4 regions of the Enterobacter sp. R4-368 genome follow, and region 2 is predicted to be linked to each of the others. Evidence: predicted binding sites of a transcription regulator. Region 2 holds the regulator's gene; each other region holds the start of a gene.

What was found. Region 2 encodes PhoB, which activates phosphate uptake and scavenging genes when phosphate is short. Its sites were predicted from a motif close to CTGTCATAAAACTGNCNNAT; they were not measured.
Region 1: the regulator PhoB is predicted to act here: its motif matches at 2,492-2,511, upstream of H650_RS21560 (phosphoethanolamine transferase).
Region 3: the regulator PhoB is predicted to act here: its motif matches at 1,686-1,705, upstream of phnC (phosphonate ABC transporter ATP-binding protein).
Region 4: the regulator PhoB is predicted to act here: its motif matches at 1,987-2,006, upstream of glpT (glycerol-3-phosphate transporter).

What each region holds. Positions count from the first base shown of each region.
Region 1 is NC_021500.1:4,615,793-4,619,769, reverse strand. Features, by position in the region: gene H650_RS21580 (HlyD family secretion protein) at 1-238, opposite strand, end outside; gene H650_RS21575 (anion transporter) at 340-1,449, opposite strand; gene mntR (manganese-binding transcriptional regulator MntR) at 1,446-1,916, opposite strand; gene mntS (manganase accumulation protein MntS) at 2,105-2,236, shown strand; gene H650_RS21560 (phosphoethanolamine transferase) at 2,518-3,977, shown strand, end outside.
Region 2 is NC_021500.1:4,127,578-4,131,554, reverse strand. Features, by position in the region: gene brnQ (branched-chain amino acid transporter carrier protein BrnQ) at 1-177, opposite strand, end outside; gene phoR (phosphate regulon sensor histidine kinase PhoR) at 584-1,882, opposite strand; gene phoB (phosphate response regulator transcription factor PhoB) at 1,904-2,593, opposite strand; gene sbcD (exonuclease subunit SbcD) at 2,792-3,977, shown strand, end outside.
Region 3 is NC_021500.1:1,819,594-1,823,570, forward strand. Features, by position in the region: gene H650_RS08525 (ABC transporter substrate-binding protein) at 1-937, opposite strand, end outside; gene H650_RS08530 (DUF3592 domain-containing protein) at 1,180-1,539, opposite strand; gene phnC (phosphonate ABC transporter ATP-binding protein) at 1,753-2,595, shown strand; gene phnD (phosphonate ABC transporter substrate-binding protein) at 2,631-3,572, shown strand; gene phnE (phosphonate ABC transporter, permease protein PhnE) at 3,655-3,977, shown strand, end outside.
Region 4 is NC_021500.1:1,364,515-1,368,491, reverse strand. Features, by position in the region: gene glpB (glycerol-3-phosphate dehydrogenase subunit GlpB) at 1-245, opposite strand, end outside; gene glpA (anaerobic glycerol-3-phosphate dehydrogenase subunit A) at 235-1,857, opposite strand; gene glpT (glycerol-3-phosphate transporter) at 2,131-3,483, shown strand; gene glpQ (glycerophosphodiester phosphodiesterase) at 3,496-3,977, shown strand, end outside.

The DNA.
Region 1 (3,977 bases), 490 kb from region 2:
CCCGCAACTCGGTGACGTAACCGGCCACTTTCGGCGCGATCGTCACCGCGTCGCCATCGGTAAAGGCGTCGTCTGTGGTCTCTTCATTACGGGTTAAAAACCACCACACCAGCGCAACGATCACCATCACGCCGACAACAATGGCGAGGACAATCAGTGGCTTCTTTCCGGGGCGTTTACGTGGGTTTTGGTTGTTATCGTCCTGAACATCGTCAGGATGCGTTGTGTTTTCTGCCATAGTTTCGCAACAGTCCTGTCAGGTAACGGCGCCAGGGATGCGCCGTTAACTAAAGTTAGGCGGTTGCTATACATTTGCCAGGATAAACTGACAAATCAGCACTATCTGAATAAGAGTAATCCGTATCCCACCAGCGCCGCCCACAGCAGCATCGGCATGGAATAAAGATGAAAGCGCCACCAGATGCGGCGATCGTTTGCCATACGCAGCGCGATAAGATTGGCCAGCGAACCGGGCAGCAAACCAAAGCCGCCAACATTCACCGCCCAGGCCAGCAGCGTATCCGGCGGTACATAATTGAGCAGCAAAATGGTCGCGGGCACATTACTGATAAATTGCGACAGACCAATGGCCGTCAACCACACCCCTGGAGGTGACAACTGGCTGGCACTGTTCAGCACCGCGTGCAGCGCAGGCAACTGAATAAGCAGGTGGACATCAATAAACATGGCGATAAACACCAGCAGCAGCGTCCAGTCCACACTCAGCACTACCCGCCGCGCCAGTAGCAAGAACCCGATGGCGACAATTGCCAGCCCCCACAACTCCTGTTTCAACTCCAGCGCGGTAATAAAGATTAAGTAGAAACCCAGGCAGCTCCACACCAGACGGGGTTGCCAGTCCGGCGTTTGTACGCCGCTATGGTAGTTAAGCGCCTTTTTCGGAAAACAGAACCAGCACAACACCAAGAGCGTAACCATCATTGCCAGCGCCAGCGGCGCCATCTGCCAGATGAACGCCAGGAAAGAGAGGCCAGAGCGTCCCCAGATAAGAATGTTTTGTGGGTTTCCGATAGGCGTTAATAACGACCCGGCATTTACCGCCAGCGCTTCAAAAATGATCAGCCGGTTAACCGGGATTTCGCACAGTTTCTTCAGCGTGATGGTCAGCGGTACCACAATAAACAGCGCCACATCATTGGTGAGAAAGGTGGAGAGGAGCGCTGCAGCCAGCACCATAAACATCGCCAGCCGACGCTGATGATGAAAACGACGCACCATACGCCGCCCAATCACATCAAAATAACCGCTCAGCTCAACCCCTTTGGTCAGCAGCATCAGGCCGCTGAGGGTAATAATGGTGTGCCAGTCGATCGCACCCGGCCAGGTTTTCGGCGCAAACGGGGCAAAAAAGCACAATGCAAAACCAATAAGCAGTAACAGATGCAGGAAACGGTCGCGCGCCAGGGCGCGGAAGAACGGCATACTCATTCAGGAGGTTGCTCATGTTGCAGGGTGAAGCGACGGAAACACTCCAGCGTTTCCTCGCTGACGTGATGTTCCATACCTTCGGCGTCGCGTCGCGCGATTTCAGGACTGACACCCAGTACCAATAAGAAGCTTTCCACAATTTGGTGACGCTCGCGGCTCTCCTGCGCCAGCCTCTCACCTTCCGCAGTCAAAAAAACGCCGCGCCAGGGAATCTGTTCAATCAAGCCCACCGTTGCCAGTCTTTTTAACATTTTCGCAACCGTCGGTTGAGAAACACCAAGGCGGGCGGCCATATCCACCTGGCGGGCTTCGCCTACTTCGCGGATCAAATCCGAAATCAGTTCAACATAGTCATCAATCAGTTCGCGACGATGTGCTTCGCGCACCTGACGAAAGCCTTCAACGTGCTCTTCTACATTTACCAGCGTCACTTTTTTTATTGTTTGCTTACCTGCGCGACGGTTCATTGTGCTTCCTCTGAAGGTGTGACACCTGTGCAGCATCATATAAGAGAAGCGCCATTGTAAACCATCCGTGAATCAGCACAAAAAATTAACGTCTTAGCCATAGCTATAGAACATAGCCTGTGCTATATCTGTATGTAATGCGTTCACCCTTCATGGAACGAAGGGCATGAAAATGGCAGGAGGTAACGATGAATGAGTTCAAGAGGTGTATGCGCGTGTTTAGTCACTCTCCCTTTAAAGTCCGTTTAATGCTGCTGAATATGTTGTCCGATATCATTACCGGCAAACCTCAGCAGGGCTCCGACAAACCTTCTCACTAATGCGGCGTCGCGGTACGCCGCTTCATTTTTCTGTCACAATCCCCCGTCATACTGGCCAATTCGTCTAAAAATCAGCGTATTTTTGCTGGATTTGCAATCATTCTCTCAAAACAACCGCTTAGCCCCTGTTGACCTTCGACGCGCCTCGCTCTATCTTTGCGCTGCCCTGCACAAATTGCGGCTCGCAGATGCGGACCCCCTCCCCTCTTCACACGCACTGTCCGGCAGGTTTTGACCCTTAACGCCAGGGTGAGCACATGGCGTTTTCATGACAGTAATCTATGAGCTTAATCCTTAAAGAATCCGTTGCCTTTCGCAGCCAGACGCTCAACCCGTGGACGGGTTTCTACTTTTTACAATCGATGTTGATTAACTTCGCTCTGGGTTATGAATTTAGCGTGATGTATGCGGTTCTTTTAACCTGCGCGCTACTGATCCTCTGGCGTCATGCGCCTCGCGCGCAGAAAACCGTTATCGGGATTATCTCGCTGGTTGCCGCCTGTTATTTCCCCTTTGGTCGGGCATATGGCGCACCAAACTTCAACACGCTGCTGGCGCTGCTGTCGACCAATATGGAAGAGTCGACGGAAATTCTGACTATCTTCCCGTGGTATCACTACGCTATCGGCGTATTCATTTTTGCGCTGGGCGTTATTTCGCTGCGCCGTCGGATAATCGTGCGATCCACGCCGTGGCTGAAATGGGACACGCTGGGCACGATTGTGTGCATCGCGTCTTATTTTATTGGCCCGGTGCAAAACCATTTCAAAGGTTACGAATTCAGGATCATTGATACCGGTGTTCCGGTGTTGCGTTTCGTGCGCGATGTGGCGTTCAACTACTATGTTGTTAAAGAAGAACAGAAAAATATGGCCGCGCTCGCGAGTGTGAAAGACACCTGGACTGTGCTGGCGGTAAAACCGAAATACCATACTTACGTGGTAGTGATTGGCGAAAGCGCACGTCGTGACGCGCTGGGCGCCTTTGGCGGCCACTGGAATAACACTCCGTTTGCCAGCCAGGTGAACGGCACGCTGTTTACGGATTACATCTCCGCGAGCGGTTCAACACAAAAATCCCTTGGTCTGACGTTAAACCGCGTGGTGGATGACAAACCGCAGTATCAGGATAATTTTGTCACGCTGGCGAACCGTGCCGGTTTCCAGACCTGGTGGTTTTCTAATCAGGGGCAAATTGGCGAGTACGACACCGCCATCGCCAGTATCGCTAAGCGTGCCGATGAAGTGCAGTTTTTGAAACGTGGTGACTTCGAAGCAGATAAAAACACCCGCGACGAAGATCTGTTAAAACTGACCAATCAGGTCCTGAGCACAAAACGTACCCAGCCGCAGCTGATTGTGCTGCATTTGATGGGCTCGCACCCGCAGGCCTGCGATCGCACCGGCGGCAAGTACAATGAGTTTGTGCAGTCAAAAGAGACTTCCTGCTACCTCTATTCCATCACGCAGACCGATGATTTCCTCGGGAAAATGTATTCGCAACTGGTTAATACCGGCGAAAGTTTTTCGATGGTTTACTTCTCGGATCACGGACTGGCGATTAAAGAACGCGGAAAAGAGGTGCAGTACCTGGCGCACGCCGATACTTTTCAGCAGGACTTCCAGGTGCCATTTATGGTGCTTTCCAGCGACGATACCAAACATCGGGTAATTAAAGCGCGCCGTTCAGCGAACGACTTTTTGAGTTTCTTTTCGCAGTGGACGGGGATCAGCGCAGAGCA
Region 2 (3,977 bases):
GGTGAGCACCGGCAAACCCACAGCGGTAATCAGAAAGCCAAACGCCGCCGTCCAGACGTGTTCACCCGCCTGTAAGCCGACCATCGGAGGAAAAATAATGTTACCTGCGCCTACGAAGAGGGCAAAGGTCATAAAGCCCAGAGCGACTATGTCTCGTGGTTTTAAGTGATGGGTCATAAGTTTTACTGCCTGTGGATGTGGTGTCGTAAAGTGATGAATTATTGGCCTTTCCCGACCGAACAATAAAACGCCAATTGCGTGAAAAATCAGCGGGAAATGCTTTATGTACAACGTGGCGAAGAATAGTTTTTCGATTTACCACGCAAACACAGTCGGTCTGACAATGTATGGGGCGCAATTTAAACGCTTATAACGTTTAAAGGCAAGGTGGGATCGCAAAACCAGATGTTTATGCTGCATTGCAAAAAACAAGCAGTCAAATACTCCATTTATAGGAAAAACACATGGCTGATCATGCGAACAAAAAAGCAGCAGACGTACAAAATACGTTTCAGCTGTGGTAGACGGTGCGGGAAAGCGGCCTGTTTTCGCAGGCCGCTGGAAAGATATGCTGACAGCGCCTTCAGGAAGCGGCTTTTTTGGCAACCAGACGTTCCGGCAGGACAAAGCTAAAGCGGGTGCCCTTGCCCGGCTCGCTGACGATATCAAGGCGGCTTTCGTGGTGATTTACCGCGTGTTTGACAATCGCCAATCCAAGACCGCTGCCGCCAGTTTGCCGCGAGCGGGCTTTATCCACCCGGTAGAAACGTTCGGTCAGGCGCGGAATATGTTCTGCGGCAATGCCCGGTCCGTTATCTTCCACGCTAAATTCAGCGCCCTGCGGTACATGCTGCCAGCGCACAATAACGTGTGTGCCCGCTGGCGTGTGGTTGACGGCGTTATACACCAGATTAGAAATTGCGCTACGCAGCTGCTCCTCGTTCCCGAGCACTTTGAGCGTGTTATCCACGTCAAACGTGAACGTGTGTTTTTGCTGGCTGAGGGTTTGCGCTTCCCGTTCGACAACCCGCAGCATCATCGGTACATCAATGGTCTCGTTAGGGGGTAGCGTCGGTGCGGCTTCGATTTTCGACAGCGTGAGTAGCTGACGCACCAGCCCTTCCATCCGCGACGTTTGTTCACGCATGGTGTGCAACGCTTTTTCGCGCGGCGCCCCTTCCAGCGTTTGCTCCTGCATCATTTCCAGGTAGCCCTGCAGCACCGTTAACGGGGTGCGCAGTTCATGACTGACGTTAGCGAAAAAGTTACGCCGCGCGCCTTCCAGCTGGTGCATTTGCGTCACATCGCGCGCCACCATCAGCAGTTGTTGCTCGCTGTAGGGCATGACGCGAATCTCAAGATGCCGCCCATTATTTAGTACCAGGTGCAGAGGTCGGCCAAACTCCTGGTTCCTGATGTATTTCGTAAATTCGGGGTAGCGCAGTAAGTTAAGGATATTCTGGCCATTATCGTCCGGCCAGCGCAGCCCCAGCATCTGCTGCGCGAGACCGTTACACCAGAAAATCGCCCCTTCTTCCGTGGTGAGGATCACCGCATCCGGCAGCGATTCCGCACCGCTGCGAAAGCGTTTGATCAAATTTCCCAGTTCGCGGCGGCGCTTTTTGTTACGCATCTGCATCTGGTGTAGCCCGTAAAGTAGCGGCTCCCAGCTGCCGGTTCCCGGCGGCGGCGTCATGCTTTTATCGACCCATAACCACCAGGAAAGACGCAGTAAATTCCAGAAATGCCAGATCAGCAACCCGGTTACCGCGGCGAACAAAAACCAGGGCAGGTAACCGAAAATCGCGCCGAGAATAAAGGCGGGGATACAACAAAGGAGGAGCTCCAGCACCAGCCTTTTCCATGACAGCCGTTCCAGCACGCGTCACACTCCTGTCAAATTTCAGAAACGGGTCGAAAAACGATATCCCGTGCCGCGCACTGTTTGCACCATACGATCGTGGCCGCTGTGTTCCAGCGCTTTGCGCAGACGGCGAATATGCACGTCCACGGTTCTGTCTTCAACGTAAACGTTGGTTCCCCATACGTGGTTCAGCAGCTGTTCGCGGCTATAAACACGTTCCGGGTGAGTCATAAAGAAGTGTAAGAGTTTAAACTCTGTCGGTCCCATATCCAGCGGATTTTCACCGGTCATCACGCGGTGTGAGGAAGGATCGAGGCTCAGCCCCTGCATTTCAATCACCTCTTCCACCGCCATCGGTGAAATACGGCGCATCACGGCTTTAATACGCGCGACCAGCTCTTTCGGTGAAAATGGCTTGGTAATGTAATCGTCCGCCCCCGTTTCCAGACCGCGAACGCGATCCTCTTCCTCCCCGCGCGCGGTCAGCATCATCACCGGAATATCACGGGTCATCGCTTCGCGTTTAAGATGTTTAATAAACTGAATGCCAGAACCGCCAGGCAGCATCCAGTCCAGTAAAACCAGGTCGGGCCAGGGTTCGTTAAGTTGGTTCACCGCGCTGTCATAATCTTCAGCTTCCACCGGTTGAAAACCATTTTGCTCGAGCACGAAGCACACCATTTCACGGATTGGTGCTTCATCTTCTACGACCAGAATTCGTCTCGCCATAATTCGCCCTGTTTTAATTAAGTCGTCAGTATATGTAGCGGCGCCATTATGCGTCAGTTTTATGACAGATTTATGAATAAGATGACCGCTATATGACCCGCCCGGTGGCCGTGTGACAACGCAAATTTGCGTTCGGTTATGTCCCTCATCTGCTTAATGTTTATAATCTGCTTTACGCTTTTTCGCCATGGAACCGCTATGCGCATCATTCACACTTCAGACTGGCATCTGGGTCAAAACTTCTACAGTAAAAACCGCGCCGCCGAACATGACGCTTTTCTCGACTGGCTGCTCGCCGCCGCCGAAACGCATCAGGTGGATGCCATTATTGTCGCAGGCGATATTTTTGATACCGGTTCCCCGCCAAGCTACGCCCGCGAGCTTTACAACCGCTTTGTGGTCAAACTCCAGCAGACGGGCTGCCAGCTTATCGTGCTGGCGGGAAACCACGATTCCGTGGCCACGCTGAATGAATCAAAAGAGATCCTCGCTTACCTGAAAACCACCGTGGTGGCCAGTGCAGGTACCAGACCATTCCTGCTAAAACGCCGCGATGGCGAACCCGGCGCGGTATTTTGCCCGGTGCCGTTTTTACGCCCGCGCGACATTACCGTTAGCCAGGCGGGGCTTTCCGGGCAACAAAAACAGCAGCATTTACTGGCGGCGATCACCGATTACTATCAACAACAATTTACTGAGGCCTGTGAACTGCGCGGTGACAAACCACTGCCGATTATCGCCAGCGGCCATTTAACCACGGTGGGTGCCAGTAAAAGTGACGCGGTGCGTGATATTTATATCGGCACGTTAGACGCCTTCCCTGCACAAAATTTTCCCCCTGTGGATTATCTCGCACTCGGCCATATTCATCGCGCGCAGAAGATTGGCGGCCTTGAGCACATCCGTTACTGCGGTTCGCCCATTGCGTTGAGCTTTGATGAAACCGGGAAAAGCAAAAGCGTCAATCTGGTGACATTCGCCGAAGGTAAGCTCGCCGATGTCACGGCGCTGGAGGTGCCGGCAACCCAACCGTTAGCGGTGATCAAAGGCGATTTCGCTGAAATCTGCCGTCAGTTAGAACAGTGGCTCAATGCCCCCGCAGAGCCACCCGTCTGGCTGGATATTGAAATCGAAAGCCATGAATATCTGGCGGATATGCAACGCAAAATCCAGCTGGTAACCGAAGATTTGCCGGTCGAAGTGCTGCTGGTGCGCCGCAGCCGCGAGCAGCGCGAACGAATTCTTTCCGGCGAGTTACGCGAAACCTTAAACGAATTAAAAGTGGAAGAGGTGTTCGCCCGCCGCCTTGCGCTGGCAGAACTCGACGACACACAAAATGCACGGTTACACACGTTGTTTAGCGAAGCGCGCCAGGCGTTGGATG
Region 3 (3,977 bases), 2.3 Mb from region 2:
CGTTACGCAGCGAGGGGATATCCGCCTGGTTAGCGAGAATGCTCTGCCCTTTTTCCGACAGCACATAGTCAAACCACAGTTTCGCGGCGTTGCTGTGCTCTGCTTCAGCGCTGATAAACGACACGCGCGACAGCACCAGCACGTAATCTTTCGGGTAGGAGATGCCCAGCGAGTTATCCCCCTTCGCGCGCGCTTCGGCGTAGGAGCCCAGAATGTTGTAGCCAATCAGATTTTCGCCGGAAGAGACGCGCTCCATCATCGTGCCGGTGGAGGATTGCACGGTTAAACCGCCCTTCGCCACATCCGCCAGATGGGTGAAATAGTCTTTGTCGTGCTTGCTGTCTTCAACCGCGAGCATAAAACCAAGCCCCGATTTTTCGATATCGTAGGTGGTGACTTTATTTTTGAATTTGTCGGTCTGGCTGGCGATAAGTTTGCCAAGCGCGGTGTGCGAATCCGGTACGTCGCCCGCCGGGATCAGGCGTTTGTTATAGATAAAGATCACCGGCTCATAGGTGGTGCCATAGGCTTTTTTCTCCCAGACCGCCCACTTGGGCAGTTTATCCAGCTCGGGCGACGCGTATTCAGCCGCATAGTCGGTGGCCAGCTTCAGCGCGGTATCCATAGAGGAACTCCAGACCACATCGCCACTGCCGCCGCCGGAAGCCTGTTCGCTAAGATAACGGTTGTACAGTTCGGTACTGTTCATATCGTTATATTCCACTTTTATGCCCGGATACTGCGCCTCGAATCCCTTGATCAGCGGGCCTGCGGCTTTGGTATCGGTAGTGGAATAAATAACAACTTTGCCTTCTTTGGTTCCGGCGTCTACGATTTTCTGGTAATCCGCCGGGTACCCCTGAGGCACGGCAGCCAGCGCAGCGCCGGAAAACAGCGCCGCCAGCGCCACGGCCAGAACAGTGAATTTCTTATCCATGAACAAACCCCTTTGGTATCATTTTTTAAACACAAATTTAACATATAGCGTGCATTTCACCCGCTGCAACGCAGTGGCTTGTTTTTTCCAGGTTTTGTGACGCTGGCGGGATTAAAATTCATGCTGTTGCAGTGTGCGGGCATAACGCGGGTTAACGCGCTGGCTGGAAAGGGAAAATGGCGCGAATCTCAGGCGAAAAGTCGGTGGAAGGACATCCCTTGCGGCGAAGGGAATGGCGGGGATTAATCCCCTAAAATTAACGGGCGGTCATATAAGATAATGTGCTGCGGATTTTGCGGATCGTACTTCACGGTCGTGCCGTTGCCCTCGGCAAACCGCACAATTTCACGGCTATCCAGGAACTGAAACACGCTCGCCTGCACCAGTTGCCCCTCGCGGGTTCTGAAGCGCAACACCAGTTCACAATAGACAGAGCGCCTGTCCATCCAGTTGGTGCGTTTAAGGGCAATAATATCCGCATTCGCACCGATACCGTGTTTCATCACATGGGCTTCGATAAAGAGCTGGCGAACCCAGCGCAGCGCGTAATAAAGCAGAAACGCCGCCAGGGCGACAATGAAGATAAAAACGAAATAAGACATTGTAAACGCCATTTATTTTCTCCGTCGCTGTGTGTCCCACTGCCTGACGTAGCACCTGTGGTGCGGCGGGCAGGATAACGAAATCGACGCACGCTCGCACGCCCTTTCGAAAGCCAAACTTCCGTGTTCATTATTTGTTCGCTTTTTCGTCATAAAACGATCATCACCCGTGCTCTTAATGGTCGCCAGTTTAATGAAAAAACCGGAAGACTTATGAACAGCGCGTTGGCAGAAATCTCTGAAGACCACTATTCGTCTCTGCATCAATTAAACACGGTGCCGAAGCAAAAGGTGCTGAGCGTGAAGAACTTGCGTAAAGCCTATAACGCGCACCAGACCGTGCTGCACGACATCAGTTTAGATCTGCACAGCGGTGAGATGGTCGGCGTGATTGGACGCTCCGGCGCAGGGAAATCCACGTTGCTGCATGTACTAAACGGCACGCACAGCGCCACCTCTGGCGAAATTTTAAGTTTCCCGGAAGTGGGTACGCCGCGCGATGTCACCCATCTGAAAGGTCGTGCGCTTAATCAGTGGCGCAGCCAGTGCGGCATGATTTTCCAGGACTTCTGCCTGGTGCCGCGCCTCGACGTGCTGACCAATGTGCTGCTCGGCAGGCTGAGCCAGACGTCGACGCTGAAATCCCTGTTTAAAGTCTTTACCGATGAAGACCGCGCCAGAGCAATCGCTTTGCTGGAGTGGCTGAACATGCTGCCGCATGCCTTACAGCGGGCGGAAACGCTTTCCGGCGGTCAGATGCAGCGTGTCGCCATTTGCCGCGCGTTGATCCAAAACCCCTCTCTTTTACTGGCGGACGAACCTGTCGCTTCGCTGGATCCGAAAAATACCCAGCGCATCATGGGCGTATTACGCGAAGTGAGCGAACAAGGCATCAGTGTGATGGTGAACCTGCACTCCGTGGAGCTGGTGAAAGAGTATTGCACCCGCGTTATCGGCGTTTCCCAGGGACGGATCATTTTTGACGATCATCCCTCCCGGTTAACGCAGGACGTGCTGCAGGTGCTGTACGGCGATGAAATCAGTCAATTGCATTAATTATTCCTTCCAATGAGACGACACAGGCAATGACAATGAAAAAGCATATTTCTGGCGCATTACGTTTATCGGCATTGATGACAGGTCTTCTGCTGGCATGGCAGGCGGCTGCCGCGGAGCAGCCGAAGGAATTAAATCTGGGGATTTTGGGCGGCCAGAACGCAACCCAACAAATTGGTGATAACCAGTGCGTGAAAGAGTTTCTGGATAAAGAGCTCAGCGTGGATACCAAGCTGCGCAATTCGTCTGATTATTCGGGCGTGATTCAGGGTCTGTTGGGCGGAAAAGTCGACGTGGTGCTGAGCATGTCCCCCTCCTCTTACGCATCCGTGTATATCAATAACCCGAAAGCCGTGGATATCGTCGGGATCGCGGTGGATGACAAAGATCAATCGCGCGGTTACCACTCGGTGGTGATCGTGAAAGCCGACAGCCCGTACAAAAAACTGGAAGATCTGAAAGGTAAAGCGTTTGGCTTCGCCGATCCGGATTCCACTTCCGGTTACCTGATCCCGAACTACGCCTTCAAACAGAAGTTTGGCGGTAACGCGGACAATAAATACAACAACTACTTCTCCAGCGTCACCTTCTCCGGTGGTCACGAGCAAGATATCCTCGGCGTGCTGAACGGCCAGTTCGCGGGCGCTGTCACCTGGACCTCGATGGTCGGCGATTACAACTCAGGCTACAGCGTCGGGGCGTTTAACCGTCTGATCCGCATGGATCACCCGAACCTGATGAAAGAGATCCGCATCATCTGGGAATCGCCGCTGATCCCAAACGGCCCGATTCTGGTGAGCAACAGCCTGCCGGCGGATTTCAAAGCCAAAGTGATTACCGCAGTTAAAAAACTCGATACCGATAACCACGCCTGCTTCGTGAAAGCGATGGGCGGTACGCAGCATATCGGCCCGGGCAGCGTGGATGACTTTAAGCAGATTATCGAGATGAAACGCGAACTGGTTACCGCACGCTAATCCTTCGCCGCATCGATTCTTCGGCCCCTGCGTAAAAACCAGGGGCTTTTATTCGATGGTCATACAGGATCTCCCGCTACGCATGAATATGTCGAATACGCAGTTTGAGCACTACTATCAGCAAGTCCGAATGCGCCAGAAGCGCGACACTGTCGCCTGGTCGCTGGTGCTGCTGGCGCTCTATTTCGCCGCCGGTAACGCGGCAGAATTCAATCTCGCCACCATCTGGCACTCGCTGCCGAACTTTATGGATTACATGCTGGAAACAGTGCCGACGCTGCACTGGCCGGTGCTGTTTGCCGACAGCCACACCAAAGGCTCGCTGGCGTACTGGGGCTACCGTTTGCCGATCCAGCTCCCGCTGATTTGGGAAACCCTGCAACTGGCGCTGGCCGCAACGCTGGT
Region 4 (3,977 bases), 2.3 Mb from region 2:
TCTGCGCCGAGTCGGGCATAAGGGTGACTGGCATGGTGCTGTTGGAGGTGCGCGATGGCGCTATCAAGCGTATCGATGGGCTGGCCGTCGGGTAAGTGTGAAAGCAAATCCAGCGAGCCGGAAGAGAAGCTCAGAGCACTCTGTCCGCGGCTGACAATGGCGCAGCGCTGGCCGCTCTGCGCAAGACGGATCCCGCAGACTAAACCGGCCAGCCCGCCCCCGATAATGACCGTATCAAATCTCATCTTCCGCCTCCTTTTCCAGACCGCACAACCCCTGATAAACCCAGCGTGTGAATTCGCTTTCACGCAGCGCATCGCCCCAGGCAACGGGTTTAACGCCTTTCCAGCGTTCATTAAGAAAACCGGCCAGTTGATGCAAAGATTCACTTTCGGTCGTGACATGCATGCGGTTAAGCAACCCGGCAGCGCGACAGGCGCATAGCTCGCCCTGGCAGGTGCCCATCCCGACGCGTGTGCGGCGGCGCAAATCCAGCAGCGAGTGGACATTGAGGTTTTCGACGGCGTACTGCACTTCCCCGGCGGTGACGGCTTCACATTCACAGACCAGGCTGCGGTTATGTCTGTCACTACCAAGCCAGGCTGGCGTGCGATCGCCATGGCGATAGACCGCCGAACCGCGGAGCGGCGTCGGCAGAGAAATGATTTTTTTGAGCGCCTGTTCTGTCGGCTCACGTGAGCCAGGCAGCGGCGCGGTGGCGGTGGTGCAAGGAGCATGATGATTGAGCTTGCGACACACGGCATCCGTTGCCCATTCGGCCATCAGCCGGTAAGTCATCAGCTTGCCGCCGGTAATAGTGATAAACCCTTCCAGTCCGTCGCGCTGCGCGTGGTCCAGCAACACAATTCCCCGGCTGACGTTGCGCCCGCTCGGATCATCATCGCTGGCAACTAGCGGTCGCACACCGGCATAAGCACGCAGAATGCGCGTTTTCGCCATCACCGGTGCCAGTTTTTCCCCTTCACGCAGCAGAATATCCACTTCGTCAGGCGTGACGCGCAGGTTATCGATATCGGCGTAATCAATATGCGTCGAGGTGGTGCCAATCAGTGAAATCGTGTCGCCAGGTACCAGAATATCGGCGTCGGCGGGTTTGCGGCAGCGGTTGATGACGTGCTGGTTAATACGGTGATCGAGGATCAGCAGCGCGCCTTTCGCGGGGAACATGCGGATGCTCAGATCGGCATATTCAGCGATACGCTGGCCCCAAATCCCGGCGGCGTTGACCACCACAGGCGCATGTAACTCCTGTGTTTCGCCGCTGGCGGGATGATAAAGCCGCACACCGCTCACCGTATCACCATGGCGGATCAGGCCACACACTTCATGTCCGGTGAGGATTTTGGCGCCATGCTCGCGCGCGTCCAGCATATTGCTGGCGGTGAGACGGAAAGGGTCCACCGTGCCGTCCGGTACGCGCACCGCGCCGATCAGCGCCGGGTTGACGCTTGGCTCCATGCGCAGCGCTTCCTGCGGTGAGATGGCCTGCGCCGGGATCCCCGCTTGCAGACAGGCGTCAATAAACTGGCTTTGATAGACCAGATCATCTTCCGGCAGGGTGATAAACAGGCCGTCTGTCGGTTCGATACAGTGGCGGGCGATGCGTTTGAGGATCTGGTTTTCGGCAATACATTCACGTGCTGATTCGTTATCGGTCACCGCGTAACGCGCACCGCTGTGCAGTAAGCCATGGTTACGGCCGGTCGCGCCGGTGGCGATATCGTGGCGTTCAAGCAGCACCACGCGCAAGCCGCGCAGGGCGCAGTCGCGGGCGATGCCTGCGCCGGTCGCGCCGCCGCCGATAATAATCACATCGTAGTCACTGGAGTTGCGCATGTTCGCGTCCTTCTGGTCGACGTTCCTTAGCAACCATTTAGCCATACTATGATTGTGGTTTGTTTGATATCGCGCATATTCGAGCAAAAAACGAAAGTGAAACGCGCTTTCTTGCGTGAAGTTAGATGTTTGTCATATTTCTGTAACAATATCTGCGACAACTCATTCTCTCTGGTTAAAACTTTCACTACAATCCGCCGCGAATAACTCTGGTTATGTTCGTTTTCACTCATTAATGAAAGATATGAGTCTTACCGCGCCACGGAGGCCGCTATGTTGAGTATTTTTAGACCTGCCCCCCATCAATCGCGTCTGCCCGATGCGCAAATCGACCCGCTGTACCGGCGGTTGCGCTGGCAGATTTTCCTCGGGATCTTCTTCGGTTATGCCGCCTACTATCTGGTGCGTAAGAACTTTGCGCTGGCGATGCCGTATTTAGTCGAACAGGGCTTTTCCCGTGGCGATCTGGGGTTTGCGCTGTCCGGGATCTCCATTGCCTACGGTTTTTCGAAATTTATTATGGGTTCGGTGTCGGATCGCTCGAATCCGCGCGTTTTCCTGCCCGCCGGCTTAATTCTGGCGGCGGCGGTGATGCTGGTTATGGGCTTCGTGCCGTGGGCCACATCCAGCATCATGGTCATGTTTGTGCTGCTGTTCCTGTGCGGCTGGTTCCAGGGGATGGGCTGGCCGCCGTGTGGGCGCACTATGGTGCACTGGTGGTCGCAAAAAGAGCGCGGCGGCATTGTGTCGGTGTGGAACTGTGCGCATAACGTCGGTGGTGGCATTCCTCCGCTGCTGTTCCTGCTGGGGATGGCATGGTTTAACGACTGGCACGCGGCGTTATATATGCCCGCGTTTGGCGCGATTCTGGTGGCGATTCTTGCGTTCGCACTGATGCGCGATACGCCACAATCCTGCGGCTTACCGCCGATTGAAGAGTACAAAAACGACTACCCGGATGATTACAGCGACAAGCACGAAGAAGAGTTGTCCGCCAAACAGATTTTCATGCAGTACATCCTGCCGAACAAACTGTTGTGGTATATCGCGGTCGCGAACGTTTTTGTTTACCTGCTGCGCTACGGCATTCTCGACTGGTCGCCGACTTACCTGAAAGAGGTGAAACACTTCGCGCTGGATAAATCCTCGTGGGCCTATTTCTTCTATGAATATGCGGGTATTCCCGGCACGCTGCTGTGTGGCTGGATGTCGGATAAAGTCTTCCGCGGTAATCGCGGTGCAACGGGCGTGTTCTTTATGACGCTGGTGACCATTGCGACTATCGTTTACTGGTTGAACCCGGCGGGTAACCCGACCGTGGATATGGCTTGTATGATCATCATCGGCTTCCTGATTTATGGCCCGGTGATGTTGATTGGTCTGCATGCGCTGGAGCTGGCACCGAAAAAAGCGGCGGGTACGGCGGCGGGCTTTACCGGCTTGTTTGGCTATCTTGGCGGTTCTGTCGCCGCCAGCGCCATTGTTGGCTATACCGTTGATTTCTTCGGCTGGGATGGCGGCTTTATAGTGATGATTGGCGGCAGCATTCTGGCGGTTTTACTGCTGGTTATCGTGATGATTGGCGAGAAACGTCACCATGCCGACGTGCTGGCGCGTCGTAGCTAACAGGGAGCACTGATGAAAACCACTTTCACCCGTATGACGTCAAGCCTGCTGCTGGCAGGCGCGTTAACCAGCCAGGCGCTGGCCGCCGATAAAATCGTTATCGCCCATCGTGGCGCCAGCGGTTATCTGCCGGAACATACCTTACCGGCGAAAGCGATGGCCTATGCGCAGGGCGCGGATTTCCTGGAACAGGATCTGGTGATGACCAAAGACGACCAGTTGGTCGTTCTGCATGATCACTATCTCGACCGCGTGACGGATGTCGCGGAGCGCTTCCCACAGCGCGCGCGTAAAGACGGGCGCTACTACGCCATCGACTTTACGCTCGACGAGATCCGCTCGCTGAAGTTTACCGAAGGGTTCGAGCTGGAAAAGGGCAAAAAAGTGCAGGTCTATCCGGGGCGTTTCCCGATGGGCAAATCCGATTTCCGCATTCACACGTTTGAAGAGGAGATCGAGTTTGTGCAGGGGTTAAACCACTCCACTGGCAAAAA